DNA from 2 places in the Stenotrophomonas sp. 71799_Sma genome. Region 2 is predicted to be linked to the other one. Evidence: predicted binding sites of a transcription regulator. Region 2 holds the regulator's gene; the other holds the start of a gene.
The links. The regulator FliA, encoded in region 2, starts transcription of late flagellar genes. The targets are predictions, from matches to a motif close to TAAAGTTTNNCNNNCNNNGGCCGATAA.

Region 1: ACZK4Z_RS06340 (methyl-accepting chemotaxis protein) is a predicted target of FliA. The motif match lies at 9,052-9,078, and genes of this name have one in related genera.

What each region holds. Positions count from the first base shown of each region.
Region 1 covers NZ_CM151202.1:1,365,151-1,376,207, reverse strand. The annotation lists gene ACZK4Z_RS06375 (LysE/ArgO family amino acid transporter) at 1-355, opposite strand, end outside; gene ACZK4Z_RS06370 (LysR family transcriptional regulator ArgP) at 462-1,355, shown strand; gene ACZK4Z_RS06365 (TolC family protein) at 1,434-2,840, shown strand; gene ACZK4Z_RS06360 (HlyD family secretion protein) at 2,833-3,846, shown strand; gene ACZK4Z_RS06355 (ABC transporter permease) at 3,831-5,018, shown strand; gene ACZK4Z_RS06350 (ABC transporter permease) at 5,015-6,142, shown strand; gene ACZK4Z_RS06345 (glycine zipper 2TM domain-containing protein) at 6,263-6,631, opposite strand; gene ACZK4Z_RS06340 (methyl-accepting chemotaxis protein) at 6,798-9,020, opposite strand; gene ACZK4Z_RS06335 (barstar family protein) at 9,301-9,693, shown strand; gene ACZK4Z_RS06330 (glycosyltransferase) at 9,722-10,714, opposite strand; gene ACZK4Z_RS06325 (O-antigen ligase family protein) at 10,714-11,057, opposite strand, start outside.
Region 2 covers NZ_CM151202.1:2,176,036-2,187,092, forward strand. The annotation lists gene motD (flagellar motor protein MotD) at 1-730, opposite strand, end outside; gene ACZK4Z_RS10085 (flagellar motor protein) at 732-1,472, opposite strand; gene ACZK4Z_RS10090 (chemotaxis protein CheA) at 1,574-3,406, opposite strand; gene ACZK4Z_RS10095 (protein phosphatase CheZ) at 3,409-4,014, opposite strand; gene cheY (chemotaxis response regulator CheY) at 4,014-4,406, opposite strand; gene ACZK4Z_RS10105 (RNA polymerase sigma factor FliA) at 4,464-5,207, opposite strand; gene ACZK4Z_RS10110 (MinD/ParA family ATP-binding protein) at 5,204-6,091, opposite strand; gene flhF (flagellar biosynthesis GTPase FlhF) at 6,078-7,700, opposite strand; gene flhA (flagellar biosynthesis protein FlhA) at 7,846-9,906, opposite strand; gene flhB (flagellar biosynthesis protein FlhB) at 9,951-11,057, opposite strand, start outside.

The sequences.
Region 1 (11,057 bases), 810 kb from region 2:
AGGCCAGGCAGGTCAGCAGTACCTGCCGTCCGCTGCCGCCCTGCGCCTCGGCGGCGGCCAGCGCACTGCCACCGCGCCATGCGCGCAGCCCCGCCTGCAGGCCATACCAGAGCAGGAAGCCCGCACCACCGAAGCGCAGCACCTGCAGCAGCAGCGGCCACTGCAGCACCAGCGCGCCCATGCCGCCGACGCCGGCCAGGATCAGCACGATGTCCGCGCCGGCACAGGCCAGCACCACCCTGCCCACATGGCGCTGCTGCAGGCCCTGGCGCAGCACGAAGGCGTTCTGCGCACCGATGGCGATGATCAGGCCGGCACCTGCGAACAGGCCGGCGGCGGTAGCGGCGATCCACATCAGGACAGGCCAGGCAGCGAGAGGACGCGCAGGGTGCGGCCGCTGACCCTGTTTAGACAATCTGATTTTTCTTTATCCTGTGCAGGAAAACTGAAGAGGCACCGGCATGGATCTGGTACATCCGCAACTGGCCGCGTTTGCTGCGGTGCTGGAAGAAGGCAGCTTCGACGCCGCGGCACGCCGCCTGTCGATCAGCCCGTCGGCCCTGTCGCAACGGATCAAGGCGCTGGAGGACAGGCTCGGCCAGGTACTGGTGGTACGTCAGGCACCGTGCCGGCCCACCGCCGCAGGCGAAGCGCTGCTGCGCCGGGTCCGGCCGATGCAGGCGCTGGAGGCCGAGGCATTGGCCGAACTGCTGCCCGAACGCGGCAGCGATGCCGCGCGCACGCCGATCCCGTTGGCGGTCAACGATGACTCGCTCGATACCTGGTTCGTACCGGCCATCGCCGACCTGCACCAGCGCCATGGCTACCTGTTCGACCTGCGCATGGATGACCAGGACCATACCCTGCAGCTGCTGCGCGATGGCAGCGTGCTCGGCGCGGTCACTGCCGAAAGCCAACCGGTGAAGGGCTGCAACGTGCATCCGCTCGGCGCCATGCGCTACCACGCTGTCGCCTCGCCCGGCTTCGCCCGCCAGTACTTCCGCGACGGCATGCAGGCCACGGCCCTGGCGAGCGCACCGATGCTGGTGTTCAACCGCAAGGATGAACTGCAGTGGCGCTTCGTGCGGCGGCTGACCCGCGCGCGACTGCAGCCGCCGCTACACTACCTGCCCTCCTCCACCGGTTTCGTCGAAGCCGCTGCGTGCGGACTCGGCTGGGGCATGGCCCCGGAAACCCTGGTCGCGCCCGCCGTGCGCGCCGGCCGCGTGGTGGTACTGGAACCCCGCCGCTGGCTCGACGTGCCGCTGTACTGGCAGCATGCTGCCGTGCGTTCAAGCACGCTGCAGCACATCACCCAGGCGCTGCGCACTGCAGCCAGCGGCACCCTTCGTTGAGGACAATCCAATGACCGCAGACCCGGGCTTCACGCCGCGCGCACTACCGTTTGCGCACTTCTTCACCATTGGGACGGCATGAGCGTGATCGGCCGACGTACAAGGATGCACTGCGCGAAGGCCGCGCTGGCGCTGGCGCTGACGACCTGCCTGCCACTGGCTGCGCAGGCGCAGACCCTCACCGATGCACCCGCATTGGACTGGGAGCAGGCACGGCAGCGCCTGGAGCAGGTCTCCGATGCACTGGCCGCCGCCGATGCAGCGGTACGCAACAAGCAGGACCTGCAGGACGCCACCCGCCTGCTGCGCCTGCCGGAGATCACCGGCGAAGTGCGCCGCCTGCAGTTCCAGAAGACCCTCACCCTGCCACTGGGTTCGCTGGCACCGGTGGCCGAGGCCTATGGCATCGACTCACCGCTGTCATTCACCGAACGCGACTGGCGTACCCGGCCCGTGGTTACCGCGGTGCTGCCGTTGTACACCGGCGGCGTGATTCCGGCCGCGCAACGCGCGGCCAGCGCCGCCCACGAACAGGCCAGTGCCGAACGCGAAGCACAACGCCAATCGCTGACCGTGCAGCTGGCCCAGGCCTATTTCGGCCAGCGCCTGGCCGAGCAGGCAGTGGATGTGCGCCGCGACGTACGCGATGGCCTCAACCGCCACCTGTCCGACGCGGAGAAGCTGGAACGCGAGGGCTTCGCCACCCGCGCCCAGCGCCTGCAGGCCACCGTGGCCCGCGACAAGGCCGAGCGCGAATACCAGAAAACGGTGAACGACCTGGCCACGCTGAAGGCGGCGCTGGCCACGCTGCTGCGCAGTGGTGGCGAGGTACAGCCGGTGTCGCCGCTGTTCGTGCAGCGCGTGCCATTGGAACCGGTCGCCAGCTTCGAGCGCACTGCGCAGGCGCGCCAGCCGCAGATCGCACGCCTGCGGGCGATGGTGGCGCAGGCCGAACAGGGCGTGCGCGTGCAGCAGGCCAAGCTGAAGCCGCAGATCTTCGCCTTCGGCCAGTACGACTTCCGCCGCCGCGATGAGATGCTGACCGATCCGGACTGGGCGTTCGGCATCGGCCTGAAGTACACCTTCCTGTCGCCGAACTCGCGGCCGGCGCAGATCAGCGCCGCGCGTGCGCAGCAGGACCAGGCTGAAGCGGGCCTGCGCGAGGCCGAGAACCAGGTCGCACTGGGCGTGCGCAAGGCCTGGAACGAGCTGGAAACCGCGCGCCAGCAGTACGTGCTGCTCGACAGCAGCATTGCCCAGGCACAGGAAAACCTGCGCCTGCAGGAGCTGGCGTTCCGCGAAGGCCAGGCCACCTCGCTGGATGTGATCGACGCGCGGCTCGGCCTCGGCGGCGCCCGTGTCGAGCGCGCACAGGCCGCCTACCAATACGATATTGCGCTGGCACAGTTGCTGGAGGTCAGTGGACAGATGGACCGTTTCGAAGAGTTCCGGCGGCGTGCGGACGAGGTGATCGACCATGAGTGATGTGCTGCACGACGATGCGACGACGCCCCCGGGCAAGCGCCGGTTGGGCCCGATCCTGATAGTGGTGCTGCTGGTCGTGGTGGTGCTCGGCCTGTGGCTGGCCTGGCGCAGCCCGGCCGACCAGATCCAGGGGATGGCCGACGCCGATACCATCAACGTGGCCGCCAAGATCACCGCGCGCGTGGCCGAACTGAAGGTGCGCGAGGGCGACCGCGTGCAGCCCGGGCAGGTGCTGTTCCTGCTCGACAGCCCCGAAGTGGCCGCCAAGGAACAGCAGGCGCACGGCGCATTGGCCGCCGCACAGGCGGTGGCCGACAAGGCCGACGAAGGTGCGCGCAGCGAAGACATCCGCGCCGCTGAAGCGAACTGGAAGCGGGCTGAAGCCGGTGCGACGCTGGCTGAAGCCACCTACCAGCGCGTGCAGAACCTGTTCAACGAAGGGGTGATGACCCGGCAGAAGCGCGATGAAGCGCATGCCCAGGCCACCAGTTCGCGCGAACTGGCGCGTGCCGCCCGCGCGCAGTACGACATGGCCTTGGCCGGCGCACGCGAGCAGGACAAGCGTGCCGCGCAGGGCCAGGTGCAGCAGGCACAGGGCGCGGTGGCCGAAGTCAACGCCGCGCGTGTCGAAGTGGAAGGGCGCGCGCCGGTGGCCGGCGAGATCAACAAGCGCATGGCCGACCCGGGTGAACTGGTGCCGGCCGGCTACCCGGTGTTCACCCTGGTCGACATCGACCGCATGTGGGTGGCGATGAACCTGCGCGAATCGCAGATGCAGGGCCTGAAGGTCGGCAGCAAGCTGCAGGGCAGCGTGCCGGCGCTTGGCCAGGACGGCGAGTTCGAGGTCTATTTCATCAATCCGGCCGGTGACTATGCGACCTGGCGGACCACCCGCCAGTCGTCCGGCTACGACGTCCGCAGCTTCGAGGTGCGGGTGCGCCCGGTACGCCGCATCGAGGGCTTCCGCCCCGGCATGAGCGTGCTGTTCGCATGGCCCCAGCACTGAGCCCCGACAGCAGCAGCTTCGCCGCCAGCTGGCGGCGCGAGCTGCGGTCGCTGCGCGGCAACCGCGCCGACCTGCTGCTGGTCACCCTGCTGCCGCTGCTGATGCTGGCCGTGATGGCGTGGATGTTCACGCCCTCGGTGATGCGCGACATCCCGATCGCCGTGGTCGACCTCGACCACAGCAGCGACAGCCGCCTGCTGCTGCGCATGCTCGATGCCAGCCCCGGCGTGCGCATCGCCAGCCAGCCTGCGGACATGCAAGATGCACGTTCGCAGCTGCGTCGGCTGGATGTGTTCGCCATCGTACTGGTGCCGCGCGATGTCACCCGGCAGGCGTTGCGTGGGCGCCAGGGCACGGTGTTCGCCTATTACAACGCCACCTACATGACCACCGGCCAGTCCGCGGCGCGCGATATCGGCGACGCGGTCTCGGCCTGGAACGCACGCCTGCTGCGCGAGCGCATCGGCCTGCAGGTCGGCCCGGGCAAGCTGCGTGCGGCACCGATCGCGGTGCAGTCGGACATCCTGTACAACCCGGCGCGCAGCTACGAGCTGTTCCTGCTGCCGCTGATCTTCCCGGCGGTGTTGTCGCTGGTGCTGGCACTTGCGGTGGCCGGCAGCCTCGGCCGCGAGATTCGCGACGGCAGCCTGCCCGCCTGGCTCGGCCGCACACCGTGGCCGGCGATTGCCGGCAAGATCGCGCCGTACGTCCTGCTGTTCTCGCTGTATGGCGCGCTCGGCATCGGTTACCTGGCCTGGCTGCGCGGCGATGGCGTGGCGGGCAGCGTGCTCATGCTGCTGCTCGCACAACCCTTGTTCTATCTGGCTACCGCCGCCTACGCGCTGTTCTTCGTCGGCGTCACCCGCGACATGGGCACCGCACTGTCTGCGGTCGGCCTCAGTATCGGCACCGCGCTGGCGTTCTCCAGCGCCACCTTCCCGGTGCTGGACGGCCCGTTGTTCACCCGCATCTGGCACCAGCTGCTGCCATTGAGCGCCTACATCAAGCTGCAGACCCAGCAACAGTTCATCGGTTCGCCGCTGCAGGTTTCGGTATGGCCGCTGGCCACGTTGCTGCTGATGTCAGTGGTGGCTGGCGGCATCGGTGGCCTGCGCCTGATTGCCTTCGCGCGCACGCCCGAAGCCGCACAACCGGCAGGAGCCGACGCATGAGCGCACTGTGGCGCAGTCTGCGGCAGACCCTGATGGCGGTGCTGTGCGACCGCTATGCGATCGTGGTGATGGTCGGCGCGGTGATCCTGTACTCGTTCTTCTACCCGGCCGCGTATCGCCACCAGGTGGCCGGCAACCTGCCGGTACTGGTGGTGGACGAAGACCACAGCGCGACCAGCCGCGAGCTGCTGCGGAAGCTCGACGCGTTGCGGGTCGCACGCGTGGTCGGGCAGCCTGCGGACATCAACAGCGCGCGCCAGCAGCTGGAAGCCGGTCATGCCGAAGGCATCGTGCTGATCCCGGCCAACCTGGAGCGCGACATCCTGCGCGGCCACCCGGCCAAGCTGGTGCTGCTCGGCAACGGCGCCTACCTGGGCCGCGCCAGCTGGGTGCTGGGCAGCGTGGCCGATGCACTGGGTGCGTTCGGACGTGAGGCGGTGGTCGGCCAGGCCGCCTTCATGGGCGCGCCGCAGGCACCACCGGTGACCCTGGTGCAGCGCCCGCTGTACAACACCCAGGAAGGCTACGGCAGCGCCATCGTGCCCGGCGTGGCCGAGCTGATCGTGCACCAGACGCTGCTGATGGGCATCGGCGTCCTGCTCGGCGGCCGTCGTCTCGCGCTCGGCCGGCGCCTGCGCTTCGACCTGCCGACGCTGGCCGGCATGGCACTGGGCTTCGGCCTGATCGGCCTGTTCGGCCTGTTCTACTACGCCGGCTTCACCGCCTGGGTGCAGGACTATCCGCGCGGCGGCAACCCATTGGGCCAGCTGCTCGGCGGCACCTTGTTCATCGCCGCCACCGTGGCCTTCGGCCTGTTCGTCGGCAGCTTCTTCCGAACCCGCGAACGCGCCTTCCAGTACATCATCGCCACCTCGATCCCGCTGTTCTTCCTGGCCAACCTGTCGTGGCCGGCGGTGATGACGCCACAACCGCTGGTCTGGCTTGCGCAGCTTCTGCCGACCACCTCGGGCATCAACCTGATGGTGCGCCTGAACCAGATGGACGCCCGCCTGACCGAAGTCAGCCACGAACTGATCACCCTCACCGCCCTGCTGCTGCTCTACGGCAGCCTCGCCAGCTGGCGCCTCCTCGCAAAAAAGGGGACGGAGGGGATTAAGTCGTAAGCGGCCGGTTTGGGGAATTACGACTTAATCCCCTCCGTCCCCTTTTCCTGCAACGAAGAACGCCGGCGCGAGGCCGGCGTTCGGATACTGCATCGTGGAAGGGCCAACCAGGTCGGTCAATCAGCGGTAGACGCGTTCGCAGCGACGTTCCACCACGCGGTCGCCGTTCTTCTGCTGGCTGTTGCCCTGGATCTGGCGACCGGCCGCACCACCTGCAACGGCGCCTGCCACGGTGGCCAGCTTCTTGCCGTTGCCGCCACCTACCTGGTTGCCGAGCAGGCCGCCGATCACCGCGCCGGTAGCGGTACCCGTGATGCGGTTCGGATCGCGCGAGTTGCGCTGCACTTCCACGTTCTTGCAGACCACGCGGCTGCCGTCGTTGAACTTGCGTCCCTCATCGCGCGGGCCATAGGTCTGCGCGCCGGCCACCGACGAAGCTGCCAGCAGGGTGCCCAGCACAAGCAATCGGGTCGAGGTCTTCATGGCCATCTCCTGAGTTCCGGTATGGCGCCAGTGTCCTCCCGCGGTTGGCAACCGGAAGTGAAATGCGCGTGTCCGCCACTTCATCGGCCATCGCACGTTCAGGAAGAAAATCCGCGCCCATCGCGACCAGCCGTCGCGATGGGCGCCGTCTCCCTGCCGGCCTTGCTCTCTTCTAGAACTCTTCCCAACCACCCGCATTGGCGGCCAGCGTCGGCTCGATCCGCGGCGACAGCACCGCGGGCCGGCGCACCGGCGCAACCGATGCCGCCACGGCTGCCAGCGCCGGGCGCACCGCGGCGGCAGCGGTCACCGCCCCCGTGCGGAACACCGAAACCGCCTCGGCCAGCAGGTTGGCCTGCTCCTCCATCGAGCGTGCCGCCGCACTGGCCTCTTCTACAAGCGCCGCATTCTGCTGCGTGGTCTCATCCATCTGCACCACCGCCTGGTTGACCTGTTCGATGCCCGAGCTCTGCTCCTGGGAGGCAGCAGAGATATCGGCCATGATGTCGGTCACGCGCTGCACCGAGGCCACGATCTCGCCCATCGTGGTGCCCGCCTGGCGGACCAGCGCCGAGCCGTCGGCGACCTTGCCGACCGAATCCTCGATCAGCCCCTTGATCTCCTTGGCCGCCCCCGCCGAGCGCTGCGCCAGCGTACGCACTTCGCTGGCCACCACTGCAAAGCCCCTGCCCTGCTCGCCGGCACGCGCAGCTTCGACCGCCGCGTTCAGCGCGAGGATATTGGTCTGGAAGGCGATGCCGTCGATGACGCTGATGATCTCGGCGATTTTCTTCGACGATGCCTCGATGGCCGACATCGTGGTGACCACCTGGCCCACCACTTCACCGCCCTGGGAGGCAACACCATGCGCGCCGATGGCCAATTGGTTGGCCTGCCGTGCATGCTCGGCATTCTGCTTCACGGTGGAGGTCAGTTCCTCCATCGATGCTGCCGTTTCTTCCAGGTTTGCCGCCTGCTGTTCGGTACGCCGCGACAGGTCGGTGTTGCCCGAAGCGATTTCACCTGCGGCCAGATTGATGCTGGAGGCGCTGGACTGGATGCGGCCGACGATCTGCTTGAGCTGGTCGACGGTGGCATTGCAGTCATCACGCATGCGCGCGAACACGCCATGGAAATCACCCTGCATGCGCACGGTCAGGTCGCCGCGCGAGATGGCCTGCAGCAGGGTCGAGACCTGCACCAGGTTCTCGTCGGTGGTCTGCATCAGGCGATTGAGCCCAGCCACCATGTCGCGGAAATCATAGGCGAAGCGATCTTCGTCGCCGCGCAGGCTGAAGTCGCCTGCCGCAGCCGCTGTCGCCAACCGGCGGATCTCGCTGTTGATCGCCGACAGGCTGGACTTGGTTTCGTCCATCGCCTGGGTGATCGCCGCCTTCTCGCCGGGCAGCGGGTCCATGTCCACCGACAGATCGCCGCGTGCGTAGTGTTTCATCACCTCGATCAGCCGGTTCTGTACCTGCACGTGCGATCCAACCAGCGCATTGGTCTCATGCACCATGCGCCCGTAGTCACCGGGGAACGCGCTCTCGTCCATGCGGTAGCTGAGGCTGCCGGCATCGTGCTGGCGGGCCAGCTCCCCCTGTGCCGCCATCACCGACTGCAGCTGTGCCTGCATGCGCTGCATCGACTTCAGCAGCTGGGTCACCTCATCGTTGCCGGTGGCGTCGATGCTGCTGTCCAGGCGGCCACTGGCGATGCCGTCGGCCAGCTTCACCGCTCCTTCCAGCGGGCGGGTCAGGCTGCGGGTGATCGCCCAGGCCGCCAACGTCCCCAGCAACAGGCTCAGTGCCCCGAACGCGATCGACAGCGTGCCGGTCCACGATTCGGTTGCGCGGTACTCTTCGCGGCTGCGTTCGGTCAGTGCTTCCTGGTGGCGCAGCAGGGCCGAAATGGATTCATTCCAGGCCGTTGCCAATCCGTGCTCGGCCAGCAGCTCCTTCGCTGCACCATCGAAATCCCCCGCCTTCATGCGCTCATGCAATTGCTGGGTTGATGCATCGGTGGCCTTGCGGGCCGCCTCGATGCGCGCGACCAGGGTATCGCCGGTAGCGTCACGCGGAATCTTGATGTACTTGGCCCAGATACCGTCATAGGTCCGCGACAACTCCTGGGCACGCTGGTAATCCTTGTCGAACTCGTCACCCCGCTTGATCACCATCAGGCGACGATGCATCAGCACCGCGTTGTTGGTATCAAGCATGTCATTCAACAGGCGCATCTTCACCATGTTGACGTCCACCACTTTCTCGAACTGGGCGGATTTCAGCTGATTCCCATACAGCACCAGGCCGACGATGGCCATGATGAACAGCAGCAGCAGACCGAAGCCGGCGCCAAGCCGGGATCCCACACGGAGATTACGTAAGGCAAGCATCTCAATTCCCTTGATCGTGGCCGTACGTTCGATGGCGGCGCAGCGGAGGGAAACTTTACGGGACTTTATATATGGACCGATCCAAATATATGGAACTGTGCAGGCAGTCAGAAAATGCGGCGACCGATAATGGCGCCATATCCTTATCGAATAGCGCTGACACGCCAGCGTCCGATGAAAATCACGCAGGATTAACACCATAATAACGCCCCCCCATCCAGCGCGGCCCGGATTATCTGCGCCGGACACAACCGTCGCCCCGGAGGGCTACAGTCTGCAGATGACACGGATCCTGCACATCGAAGGCGCGTCCATCAACGACATCGCCAGCCTCTACGTGGAAATCAATCGTGTGTTCATGGCCGACGAAGACTGGCAGCTGGGCGCAAGCCTGGACGCGCTTGATGACCTGCTGCACGGGGGCTACGGCGCGCTCGCCGGTCATGCCACCGCCACGGTGGTGTGGCGCGACATCGCCCACAGCCGCGAGGCACTGGGCCGCGAGACCACACGCGCCTGGCTGCAGTCGAAACTCGATCAGGGCGGCAGGTTCAACGGTCCAGCCATCCACGCTCAGTTGACGGCACTGTCACTTGGCCAGGGACAGACCTACTTCGAGATCGTCATGGAGATCTTCGGCAGCCATCCGCAGATCACCCTGGTGCCAGGCTGAGCACTCTGCAGCAACCAGCCGCATCAACTCAAAGCTTGGCCAGGGCCTCGCCCAGCCGGCGTGGGAACGCCACTTCGCTGGCCAGGTGCCATGCGCGTGCATTGGCGCCCAGCCGGGTCCACTCGGCCTCATCCATCGCCAGCGCACGCTCGACGGCCTGTTCCAGCGCCTTCTCATCCACATGCCAGGTCCTGGACAGATGACAGGGCTCGCCCTCGTGCGCGTCAACCAGGATGCCGCGGCTGTCGTCGATCATCTGGTTCATCGGCGCGCCATCGCAGGTGATCACCACCGCCCCGCAGCTCATCGCTTCCACCAGGTAATGGCCCCAGCCTTCGGTCTGCGACAGGCACAGGTGGAACGCATGTTCGTTCTGCAGGCGCTGCACCTCCTGGTCGGGCAGCCGCTCGCGGACGATCCGCAGGTTCGCGGCCCCGCCCTCATCTTCGTCCGAAGGGCCGCCGCGCAGGATGGTCAGCAAGGGCCACTCCGGATGGCGCTTCCAGACCTCGACCAGCGTTGCCGTCCCCTTCATGCGGCTGGTACCGGCCGCATGCAGGAAAGTGCGCGGCCTGCGCGGCACCGCCGGGTCGTAGCGGTCACGGCTGCAGAAACCGACTTCCAGCGCGCGCATGCCCAGTGCGTTGAAGATGCGCGTGGCGTCTTCGGTCTTGGTCAACAACGCATCGAACCGCGGCAGGATCCGCAGGCTGCGTGCGGACACCCATTCCGGATTCGGAATCAACAGATTGACCTCGGCCAGTCCGAAGCTTGCCGGCCGGACATGCTCCAGCGAGATGTTGATGTCGAACCGGGCCGGCGTGCGCCCCAGGCTCAGCCACGAGGCCAGCAGCCTGCGCAGGCGCATCCCGCGGAGCTTCCAGGCCCCCCCATTGCGCACCGCGTCCAGACGGCTGACCGTCACCGTGTGCCCGAGCTGCTGCAACGAGCGCTCGATCACCTGGATGTCATGGGACAGGCCACGCTGGTTGTCGGCGGCCAGCAGGTGGATATGCGCCATCAGGAGGGACTCCCTGGCCGGCGCAGGTCGCGCGCAGGCAAGGCGGTCGCCAGCATGAAGCCCAGCACCAGGTAGAAATAGAACGAATGGGGCATCGCCCGGTAGAACACGTTGTCCGTGAACGCCGACAGCGCATAGACGATGACCACGGCAAGTCCGGCGGTGGCGATCATCGCGGTGATGTCGTCGGCGTGGCCGAGGCGCCGCACGAAATGAATGCCGGGCAGGATGAAGACCAGCAGCATGATCAGCAGCAACGGCACGCCACCGGTCACCGCCGCTTCCAGGTACTCGTTGTGCGGGTGGTTGTAGCGGAAGATCGACTCGGACACCTCGCCGCGGG
Region 2 (11,057 bases):
TCGCCAGCCGCGACGGCTGCACGCCCTGGTCGGCGAACAGGTGCACCACGCTGGCCGCGCGCCCGGCCGACAGTTCCCAGTTCGACGGGAAGGTGGCGGTGGCGATCGGTACGTTGTCGGTGTGGCCTTCCACGCGCACGCTGTTGGGTACGTCGCGCAGGACCTCGGCCAGGCTGGCCAGGGTCTGCCGCGCATGCACGTCCAGCGCCGCCGAGCCGGTGGGGAACAGGATGTCGCTGTTGATCTCGACTTCGATCCACAGCTCGGTGCGGCGCACGCTGATCATGCCGCGGTCGATCAGCGGCGCCAGTGCGGCGGTCAGGCGGTCGGCGATGCTGTTGAGCTGGCGCTCGGCGCGCGCGATCTGCTCCTGGTTGTGCACCGAAACAGGCATACGCATCTGCGAGGCCATCGACGGCAGCAGGGTCGGGTCGTGCGACGGCGCAGGCGCCGAGGGCCCGATCTTGGTGCCGGACTTGATCACCGAGGGGCTGTCCCAGCCGCCACCCTGCACCTGCTTGTTGCCGACCTGTACCGGATTGATCGTGCGCGGCGCGCCCCCGAAGGCATCGGTCAGCGCGTCGGCCATGATCCGGTACTTGCCTTCGTTCACCGAGGAAATCGCGTACATGACCACGAAGAAGGCGAGCAGCAGCGTCATCAGGTCGGCATAGGGGATCGCCCATGCTTCGTGGTTGGCGTGCTCTTCGTGGTGCTTGCGGCGGGCCATGTCAGTGCAGGAAGCCGGAGAGGTTGGTTTCGATGTTGCGCGGGTTTTCGCCCTGGGCGATCGAGATCAGGCCTTCAATGACCATTTCGCGGTCGCGGGTGTTGTGCGAGATCACACTCTTGAGCTTGGCGGCCACCGGCAGGAACAGCAGGTTGGCCGAGGCGATGCCGTAGATGGTGGCGGTGAACGCTGCGGCGATGCCGTGGCCGAGCTTGCTCGGGTCGGCCAGGTTCTTCATCACCGCGATCAGGCCAAGCACGGCACCGATGATGCCCAGCGTCGGTGCATAGATGCCCATCGCTTCGAAGACCTTGGCACCGGCCTGGTCCTGGTGTTCCTGGCTGCCCAGTTCGATTTCCAGCATGTGCCGCATCGATTCGGGTTCGACGCCGTCCACCAGCAGCTGCAGGCCCTTGCGCAGGAACGGGTCCTGCTGTGCTTCCACCTGCGATTCCAGGCCCAGCAGGCCCTGGCGGCGGGCGATGTTGCTCCACTCGACGATCTGCTGGATCAGTTCGCGGCGATCGCTGTGCGGCGGGCGCACGACCCAGCGCACGATCTTGAAGGCATGCTTGAACACCGCCGGCGAGGTGTGCAGCAGGATCGCGGCGACGGTGCCGACGATGACGATCACGAACGCCGCAGGCGACCACAACGACGCCAGGCCGGCGCCCTTGAGGATGCTGCCGCCGACCAGCGAGGCCAGGGCGAGAAAGAGTCCAATGAGGCTGAGTCTATCCATGGTTCCGGTATCGGCGTGTATGAATGGGACTTGAGACACCGGTAGATCGCGTACAGACGGTGGTCACAGTTTTCGGGGCGCCGGGCATGGCCCGGTGGGGTTCATCGCAGCCCGTCCACGTCCAGGATCAGCGCCATGCGACCATCGCCGATCAAGGTTGCACCGGCATAACCGCGCAGGCCGCGCAGCGCTTTCGGCAGCGGCTTGATGACCACTTCCTCACGCCCGCGTACCTGGTCCACGACCAGCCCGAAGCGCGCTTCGCCAGCCTGCAGCACCACGATGGTCAGCAGCGGCGAGGCGGCCGGCGTCACATCCAGCCACTGGCGCAGATCGACCAGCGGCAGCGTGTGCGAGCGGCGGTCGAGCACGGCACGGCCATCGAACCAGCCCAGCGAGGTGCGCGGCGCGTGCAGCACTTCCATCACGCGGGCCAGCGGCAGCGCATAGACGTCCTCGCCGGCCTGCACCAGCAGGGTCGGCAGGATCGCCAGGGTCAGCGGCACGCGGATCAGGAAGCGGCTGCCACGGCCCAGTTCCGACTGGATCTGGATCTGGCCGCTCAGTTCGCGGATGCGTGACTGCACCACGTCCATGCCGACGCCACGACCGGAGATGTCGGTGACCTGCTGCTTGGTCGAGAAGCCGGGCAGGAACACCAGGTGCAGGCACTCCTCGCTGCTCAGGCGCGCGGCGGCTTCCGGATCGATCAGGCCCTTCTCGCGCGCCTTGGCACGCAGCTTTTCCGGGTCGATGCCGGCGCCATCGTCCTGCACCTCGATGCTGACGTAGTCGCCTTCCTGCTGTGCGGACAGGCGCACATGGCCCATCCGTGGCTTGCCCTGTGCCTCGCGCAGGTCGGGCATTTCCACGCCATGGTCGATGGCGTTGCGGACCAGGTGCACCAGCGGGTCGGCCAGCGCTTCGACCAGGTTGCGGTCGAGCTCGGTCTCGGCGCCGATCAGTTCCAGGTCCACTTCCTTCTTCAGCGAGCGGGCGACGTCGCGGGCAACCTTGGGGAAGCGCGAGAACACCTTGCCCACCGGCTGCATGCGGGTGCGCATCACCGCCGACTGCAGGCGGGCGGTGGCGATATCCAGAGTGGACACGGCCCGGTCCAGCTCTTCATCGCGCAGGCGTGCACGCAGGGTCTTGAGCCGATTGCGTGACAGCACCAGTTCGCCGATCAGGTTGACGATCGCGTCCAGGCGCTTGGTGTCCACGCGCACGGTATGTTCGGCCTCGGCCAGCGGCTTGGCGGCCGGCTTCGCCACCGGTGCCGGTGCGGCGACCGGGCGCGGCGCTGCGATCGGTGCCGGTGCCACCACGGCCGCAGGCTTGGCGCCGGGTGCCGCGCCACCGTGCAGCTGGTCGAGCAGGGCTTCGAACTCGTCTTCGCTGATCAGTCCGTCGTCGGCCTTCTTCGCTGGCGCGACCGCGGTCGGCGCGTTGCCACCATGCAGTTGGTCGAGCAGAGCCTCGAATTCGTCGTCGGTGATCAGGTCGCTGCCACCCGCGGTGGGTGCTGCTGCGGCGGCGGGTGCAGCCACGGCACCGCCGTGCACGTCGAACTGTGCGATCAGGTCCGGCGGCGCATAGCCCGGCTCGGTGCCGGAGGAAACCGCGTCCAGCATCGACTGCAGGTAGTCCAGCGATTGCTGGGCCGCGTCGAAGTGGTGGGCCTGCAGCACGGCCTGGCCGGCACGTGCGGCGCCCAGCGCCTCTTCAGCGGCATGGCACAGCTCGACCATGGCGGTGACGCCGAGGAAGCCGGCGCCGCCCTTGAGCGTGTGGTAGCCGCGGAACACCGCGTTGAGCTGGTCGCTGTCCTGCGGTGCCTGCTCCAGCGACACCAGCTGTTCGCCGAGGCGATCCAGGATCTCCTGCGCCTCGATGATGAAATCGGCAGTGATGTCGTCGGATACCGCGCTCATGCTTACAGCCCCAGATCCGACAACAGGTCGTCGGCGTCGTTCTGCGAGACCGCGTGGCGGTCCAGTCCCTTCAGTGCCGGCCCGGCCAGTTCCGGGTCGGTGCGATGCTGTTCCGGCGGCAGGCCGAGCGCGCCGAAGCCTTCGTGCACGCGGCGGACGATGCCGACCACGCGACGGATGATCTGCCCGGTCAGGTCCTGGTAGCTCTGGGTCAGGGCGATCTCGGTCAGGTTGTGGCGGATGCGCTCGAGCTGCGCGTCCTGGCCCGGCTGCAGGCCTTCGGCGCGCAGCTGTTCGGTCAGGCTGCGGCATTCCTCGGCCAGGTCCAGGGTGCGGTGCGTGGCCTGTTCTGTCATCGCCACCACGTGGTCCAGTCGCGCGCAGGCGTCGTCCAGTTCGCCGGCTTCGCTCGGCACGGTCGGCAGTTCGCCCAGCGCCTGCCCCAGCTCGCGGGCCAGCCGCGAGAGGCCGCTCATCATCGGCTGCGTGCGCAGCGCGACCAGCCCATCGATGCGCTGCCGCCAGGCGGCCTCGTCACCGGACTCGAGTGCGTCCAGGGCCTCCTGCAGGCGCAGGGCGAGGGCGTTCTTGTCGACCGTGGTATCCATCAGGCGCTGGCCGCCAGGCGTTCGAAGATCTTGCCGAGCTTCTCTTCCAGCGTCTGCGCGGTGAACGGCTTGATGATGTAGCCGTTCACGCCGCTCTGGGCGGCTTCGATGATCTGCTCGCGCTTGGCTTCTGCCGTGACCATCAGCACCGGCAGGGTCTTCAGCTTGGCATCGGCACGGATGGCCTTGAGCAGCTCGATGCCGGTCATCACCGGCATGTTCCAGTCGGTGACCACGAAATCGAACGGCTGGCTCTGCAGCAGCGACAGCGCGGCATGCCCGTCCTCGGCTTCGGCGGTATTGGTGAAGCCCAGATCGCCCAGCAGGTTCTTGACGATTCGACGCATGGTCGAGAAGTCGTCGACGATCAGGATGCGCATGTTCTTGTTCAAAGCAGAATTCCTTTGTTGTTCATTCCGGACGGCCGGGGGCAGCCGCCTCGGGGATGTTCATTCTTCGAGGCCTGCGTCGGCAGCCTCGAACAGCTTCAGCCGGCCACGCAGGCGCAGTACCGCCTGGCCGTGGATCTGGCAGACCCGCGACTCGCTCACGCCGAGCACCGCGCCGATCTCCTTCAGGTTCAGTTCCTGCTCGTAGTACAGCGAGAGCACCAGTTGTTCGCGCTCGGGCAGGTGGCCGATGGCCTTGCCCAGCTCGCGACCGAACTCACCGCGCTCCAGTACCTGCTGCGGGGTCGGCCCGCCCTGGGCGACGGTGTCCAGCTCGCCCTGGTCCTCGATGCGCGATTCCAGGCTCAGCACCTGGCCACGTGCAGCGTCTTCCATCAGCCGCAGGTACTCAGGCAGCGGCATCTCCATCGCGGCGGCCACTTCAGTGGCGCTGGCGGCACGGCCACTGCTCTGTTCCAGGCGGCGGATGGTGGCGGCGGCATCACGTGCACGGCGGTGCACCGAGCGCGGGACCCAGTCACCACGGCGGATCTCGTCGATCATCGAACCACGGATGCGGATCGAGGCGTAGGTCTCGAAAGAAGCACCCTGGTCGGCGTCATAGCTGCGCGAGGCTTCGATCAGGCCCATCATGCCGGCCTGGATCAGGTCGTCGACCTCGACGCTGGCCGGCAGGCGCGCGGCCAGGTGGTGGGCGATGCGCCGCACCAGGTCCGAATGCTGGGCGATGACTTCGTTTGCCGCCGAGCGCTGCACTTCCCTGTACTGGGCTGCGCCTTTCATGCCGTCACCCCACGCTGCTTGAGGATGCGTTCGAGGAAGAACTCGACGCCGCCACGCGGTTCGGTCGGCGCCTGCCAGCGCGCGGTACGGCGCGCGATCTCGGTGATCGCCAGCGCCGCCGGGCTGGACGGATAGGCCTTCACCACCGGCTGCTGGCGCTGCACCGACAGGCGCAGCCAGTCATCCTGCGGCACGCAGCCCAGGTAGTTCAGCGAGACATCGGCAAGGAACTTCTCGCAGACGCGGGTCAGCTTTTCGTACAGCACGCGGCCCTCGTTCGGGTCGCGCACCATGTTGGCCACCACCTGGATGCGGTCCACGCCGCGCTCGCGCGACAGCACCTTGATCAGTGCGTAGGCGTCGGTGATCGAGGCCGGCTCGTCACAGACCACCACCACGGTGTCCTGTGCGGCCTGGCAGAAGGTCAGCACGCCATCGGTGATGCCCGCGGCAGTGTCCACCACCATGATGTCCAGCTCGCGCTCCAGCTCGGAGAACACGTTGACCAGGCCAACGTGCTCAGCCGGGGCCAGCTCGGCCATGTGGCGGCGGCCGGATGCGGCCGGGACCACCAGTACGCCGTTCGGGCCTTCGACGATGACGTCGTCCAGCGAACAGCGCCCGGCGACCAGGTCGGCCAGGGTAAAGGTGGGGTTCAGGCCCAGGATCACGTCGATGTTGGCCAGGCCGAGGTCGGCGTCCAGCAGCAGCGTGCGCTTGCCCATGCCAGCCAGGGCCACGGCCAGGTTGGCCGACACATTCGTCTTGCCCACGCCGCCCTTGCCGCCAGTGACCGCAATGGTGCGCACAGGGCCGAGCGGCTCGCTGCGGGTGGCCGACAGCGGGAAGGTCTTGGTCAGCTTGGCGTACTCACGCGACGGCATGGTTCAACTCCGGGTTGCAGGGCATATCGGCCGCGCGGCGCAAATCTTCAAGGCGAAGTACAAGATTGGCTGCACTGGCCCGGTGCAGGTCCTCCGGGACGTCCTGGCCATCGGTCACCCAGGTGATCGGCAGGGCATGGTCCACGGCCACCGACAGGGCGTTGCCGAAGCGGCCGGTCTCGTCCAGCTTGCTCAGTACCAGGCCCTGCAGGTTGGCGGCGCCGAAGCGGCGGACCACCTCGTCCATGTCGCCGAAGCTGGTGTTGGCCGGCAGCACCAGCAGGGTGCGGACCTGGCGGGCGGCACGCAGCCACTGCAGCTGGGCGGCCAGGGCGCGGTCGCGCGGGCCCAGGCCGGCGGTGTCGATCAGCACCAGCTTGTAGTCCTTCAGGCGTTCCAGCAGCTGGTCCAGGTCGGTGCCGCTGTTGGCCTCGTGCACCGCGATGCCGAGCTGGCGGCCGTAGCCGTACAGCTGCTCGCGGGCACCGATGCGGGTGGTGTCGGTGGTGACCAGGGCCACGTCACGCGGCGCGTGCTTCTCGGCGAAGCGCGAGGCCAGCTTGGCGATGGTGGTGGTCTTGCCGGCGCCGGTCGGTCCGACCAGTGCGATCACACCACCTTCTTCCAGCGGGTCGACCGGGGCGATCGGCAGCTTGCGCGAAATCAGCCCCAGCATCAGGCCGCGGCCTCGATGGGCCTCGGTCTCCAGCGGGATCTGCATGGCCACGTCGCGGGCCAGGCCGGCATCGAAGCCATACTCGTCCATCAGGTCCAGCGCGGTGGCGCGCACCGGGCAGCCGCGCAGGCGCTCGTCGGTGAAGCGGTTCATCTCGCGCTCGATCACATGGCGCATGCCGGCCACTTCCTGGCGCAGCTGGCGGATCTCGGCGTCGTCCTGGGCCACCAGGGTCAGTGCCGGGGCTGGGGCCAGCACGGGGGCAGCGCCGGTTTCGTCGCTGGCTTCGACCGGTGCCGGTTCGCTGGCGACGATCCCGGGTTGCGCTTCGGTCACGGCAGCGGTAGGCAGCGGCGGCGGCTGCACGGCCGACGCCGCGCTTTCGTGATGCGTCTCGTGCGGCGGGTCGATCTGGAAGCGGGCGCGGTTGGCCGGTGCGGCGGTGCTGGGCGCCGGTGCGACGATGGCTTCGGCGAACGGAGCGAAGGGCTGATCCGGCAGCGCCGGTTCGTTGACGGCGGCGCGTGCCAGGGTGGCGGCGAAGCCGGTGCTGCCGCGGGTCGGCACGATCTCGTCGGCGCTGTCCAGGGTGCGGCCGGTGGCGCCGACCGCAGCGCGGGCGAGGGCAGCCACGGCCGAGGTGGTTGCGGCGACCGGTTCCGGTGCCGGGGTGTTGCTGCGGCGGCGGGTGACCGCGGCGATCACCGCGTCGGCGGCGGTGCGCGGCTTCGGCGCCGGCGGCGGAGCGATGTCACGACGCGAGGCTTCCAGTGCACGCTGCACGGCGCTCTCGTCGTAGTTGGCGGCGGCGACGATCTCGATGCCTTCCTCGATCCGGCGGTTGGACAGGATCACGGCGTCAGGACCATGTTCCTTGCGCACCAGGTTCATGGCCGAGCGCATGTCGGCGGCGACGAATCGTTTGATTTTCATGCTGTGGTCACGGGACGAAGACGGCGGGGTGGCGGTCGGAGAACTCGGGTGGTCGGTGGTCTGCACGGTGCGGGTTCCCCTTGGTATCTGTCTGTTGCGTTGGTTCGAAAGTGGTGTCTGTTTTCTGGCGCATCGGAGGGCGGCGTCAGCTGATCGTTCCGACCAGCTTCAGGCGCTTGTCCTCCGGCACCTCGCTGTAGGCCAGGACCGACAGCGACGGAACGCTGTGGCGGACCAGGCGGGCCAGCGCGGCACGCACCGGGCCAGGTACCAGCACGACCGCGGGCTCGTTGCGGGCTTCCTGCTTGCTGACACATTCGGCCAGGCTCTGGTGCAGTCGCTCAGCGAGTCCGGGTTCCAGCGCGGCGCCGTTGCCCTGCGTGGACTCCTGCAAGACACGTTCCAATTGTGGGTTGAGCGTGAACACCGGCAGCTCCGCCGACATTCCGGCGATCTCCTGCACGATGAAACGACCCAGCGCGGTGCGCACCGCGGCGGTCAGTACGGCCGGGTCCTGGCTGTTCGGAGCGTGTTCGACCAGTGCTTCGGCGATCTTGCGCAGCTGGCGGATCGGAATGCGCTCGATCAGCAGGTTCTGCAGCACGCGTACCACCGCCGACAGGGGCAGCGCCTTCGGCGTCAGATCTTCGACGAGCTTGGGCGCGCTCTTGGCCAGGTTGGCCAGCAGGTGCTGCACTTCCTCGTGGCCGAGCAGCTCGGGCGCGTGTTCGCGGATCAGGTGCGACAGATGGGTGGCGACCACGGTGGCCGGATCGACCACGGTGTAGCCCAGCGTTTCGGCCTGGGCACGCTGGTGCGGTTGGATCCAGGTCGCGTCCAGGCCGAACGCGGGGTCCTTGCCGGCGATGCCTTCCAGCGCGCCGAGCGCGCTGCCCGGGTCCAGTGCCAGCTCGCGGTCCGGATGGATCTCGGCGGTGGCCACCGGTACGCCGTGCACCAGCACGCGGTAGCCGTTGGCCGGCAGTTCCAGGTTGTCGCGGATGTGCACCGACGGGATCAGGAAGCCGACGTCCTGGGTCAGCTTGCGGCGCACGCCCTTGATGCGTGCCATCAGTTCGCCGCCCTGGCTGCTGTCCACCAGCGGAATCAGCCGGTAGCCGACCTCCAGGCCCAGCGGATCGACCGGGCGCAGTTCGTCCCAGCTCAGTTCGGCAGTCGGAGCCGGCGCGGCCGGGCGGCCGAGTGCGTTGAGCGCGGCAGCGTCATTGCCTGCGGCTGCCGGATCGGTGGCCGCGGCCTTGCCCTTGCGGTAGACCTTCCAGGCGATGAAGCCGAGGATCGCGGACAGTGTCAGGAAAGCGACGTTGGGCATGCCCGGCACCAGGCCGACCACGCCGATGATGCCGGCGGTGATCGCCAGCGCGCGGTACTGGCCGAACACCTGGCCGGTCATGGCCTGGGCCATGTCCTGCGAACGCGAGGCGCGGGTGACCAGCATGGCCACGGCGCTGGAGACCAGCAGCGCCGGCAGCTGCGCCACCAGGCCATCACCAATCGACAGCAGGGTGTAGGTGGCAGCGGCATCGCCGAACGGCATGCCATGCTGCAGCACGCCTACGGCCAGGCCGCCGAGCATGTTGATGAACAGGATCAGGATGCCGGCGATGGCATCGCCGCGGATGAACTTGCTGGCACCATCCATCGCGCCGTAGAAATCGGCTTCCTCGCGGACTTCCTCGCGGCGCAGCTTGGCTTCTTCACGCGTCAGCAAACCGGCGTTGAGGTCGGCGTCGATCGCCATCTGCTTGCCGGGCATCGCGTCGAGGATGAAGCGCGCGGTCACTTCCGAGACGCGGCCGGCGCCCTTGGTGATGACCACGAAGTTGATGATGGTCAGGATCGCGAACACCACGATGCCCACTGCGTAGTTGCCGCCGATTACGAATTCGCCGAACGCGGCGATGACCTTGCCCGCGGCGTCGTGGCCGTTCTGGCCGTTCAGCAGGATCACGCGGGTGGAGGCGACGTTCAGCGCCAGCCGCAGCATGGTGGTGATCAGCAGCACGATCGGGAAGATCGTGAAGTCCAGCGGGCGCTTCACGTAGACCACCGCCAGCAGCACCATCAGCGAGATGGCGATGTTGAAGGTGAACAGGGCGTCGAGCACCGGCGCGGCCAGCGGCACCACGACCATGGCCAGCAGGGCCAGCACGATCAGCGGTGCGCCAAGGCCCTGGCGGATCATTTCCAGCGCGCGGCGGGTGTTGAAACCGGTGGAGGGCTGGGCGCTCACGGGCGGCCTCCCTTGCCGAATTCATCCACCTGGATGTGCGGGGCGTCCGGCATCGGGCCAGTGCGCCAGGCGCGCAGCTGGTAGACGTAGGACAGGACCTGGGCGACGGCCGAATACAGTCTCACGGGGATTTCCTTTCCGAGTTGGCCTTCCCGATACAAGGCGCGTGCCAAAGGCGGGGCGGAGACGATCGCCACCTTGTTGCCGTCGGCCACTTCACGGATGCGCAGGGCGGTCTCATCCACACCCAGGGCGACCACTTTGGGGGCGTTCATGGCGCCGCCCTCGTACTTAAGGGCCACCGCGTAGTGGGTGGGGTTGACTACCACCACGTCGGCAGTGGGCACCGCCTCCATCATCCGGCGGTTGGCCATCTGCTGCTGCAGCTGGCGGATTCGGCCCTTTACCTCCGGGCTGCCCTCGCTTTCCTTCATTTCGCGACGCAGCTCTTCACGCGTCATCTTCAGCTTGCGCATCCAGTTCCAGCGCTGGTACGGGGCGTCGATGGCCGCCAGCACCAGCATCGCGCCGGCGGTGGCCAGCAGCAGGCGCAGGGTGAAGCCGAGACCGTCGGTGATGGCGGTCTCCAGCGGGTGGTGGATCAGCCCGCGCAGGGTGTCGAAGCCGGTCCACACCACCAGCCCGGCGGCAACGCCGACAAAAGCCACGCGCAACAACGACTTGGTGAACTCGGCGATGGCTTCCGGGCCATACAGGCGCTTGAGCCCGCTCATCGGGTTCATGCGGTTGAAGTCGGGCATCATCGCCTTCTGCGACCAGCGCAGGCCGCCCATCACCAGCGGGGCGACGAAGCTGGCCAGCAGGCAGACCAGCACCAGCGGCGCGATCACCAGCATGAACTGCAGCAGCAGGTCGCCGAAGTGGCCGAACAGTTCCTTCGGGTTCTGCCGCAGGCTCTGCTCTGGGCTGAGTGCATGCTTCATCCAGGCGCTTGCACCACGGCCGATCGAGCCGCTCATGGCCATCACCGCCAGCACGCCGGCGCCGAACACGGCGGCCGTTCCGAGCTCGCGCGAGCGCGGCAGGTTGCCCTGTTCACGGGCGTCGCGCAGGCGTTTTTCGGTAGGTTGTTCGGTCTTTTC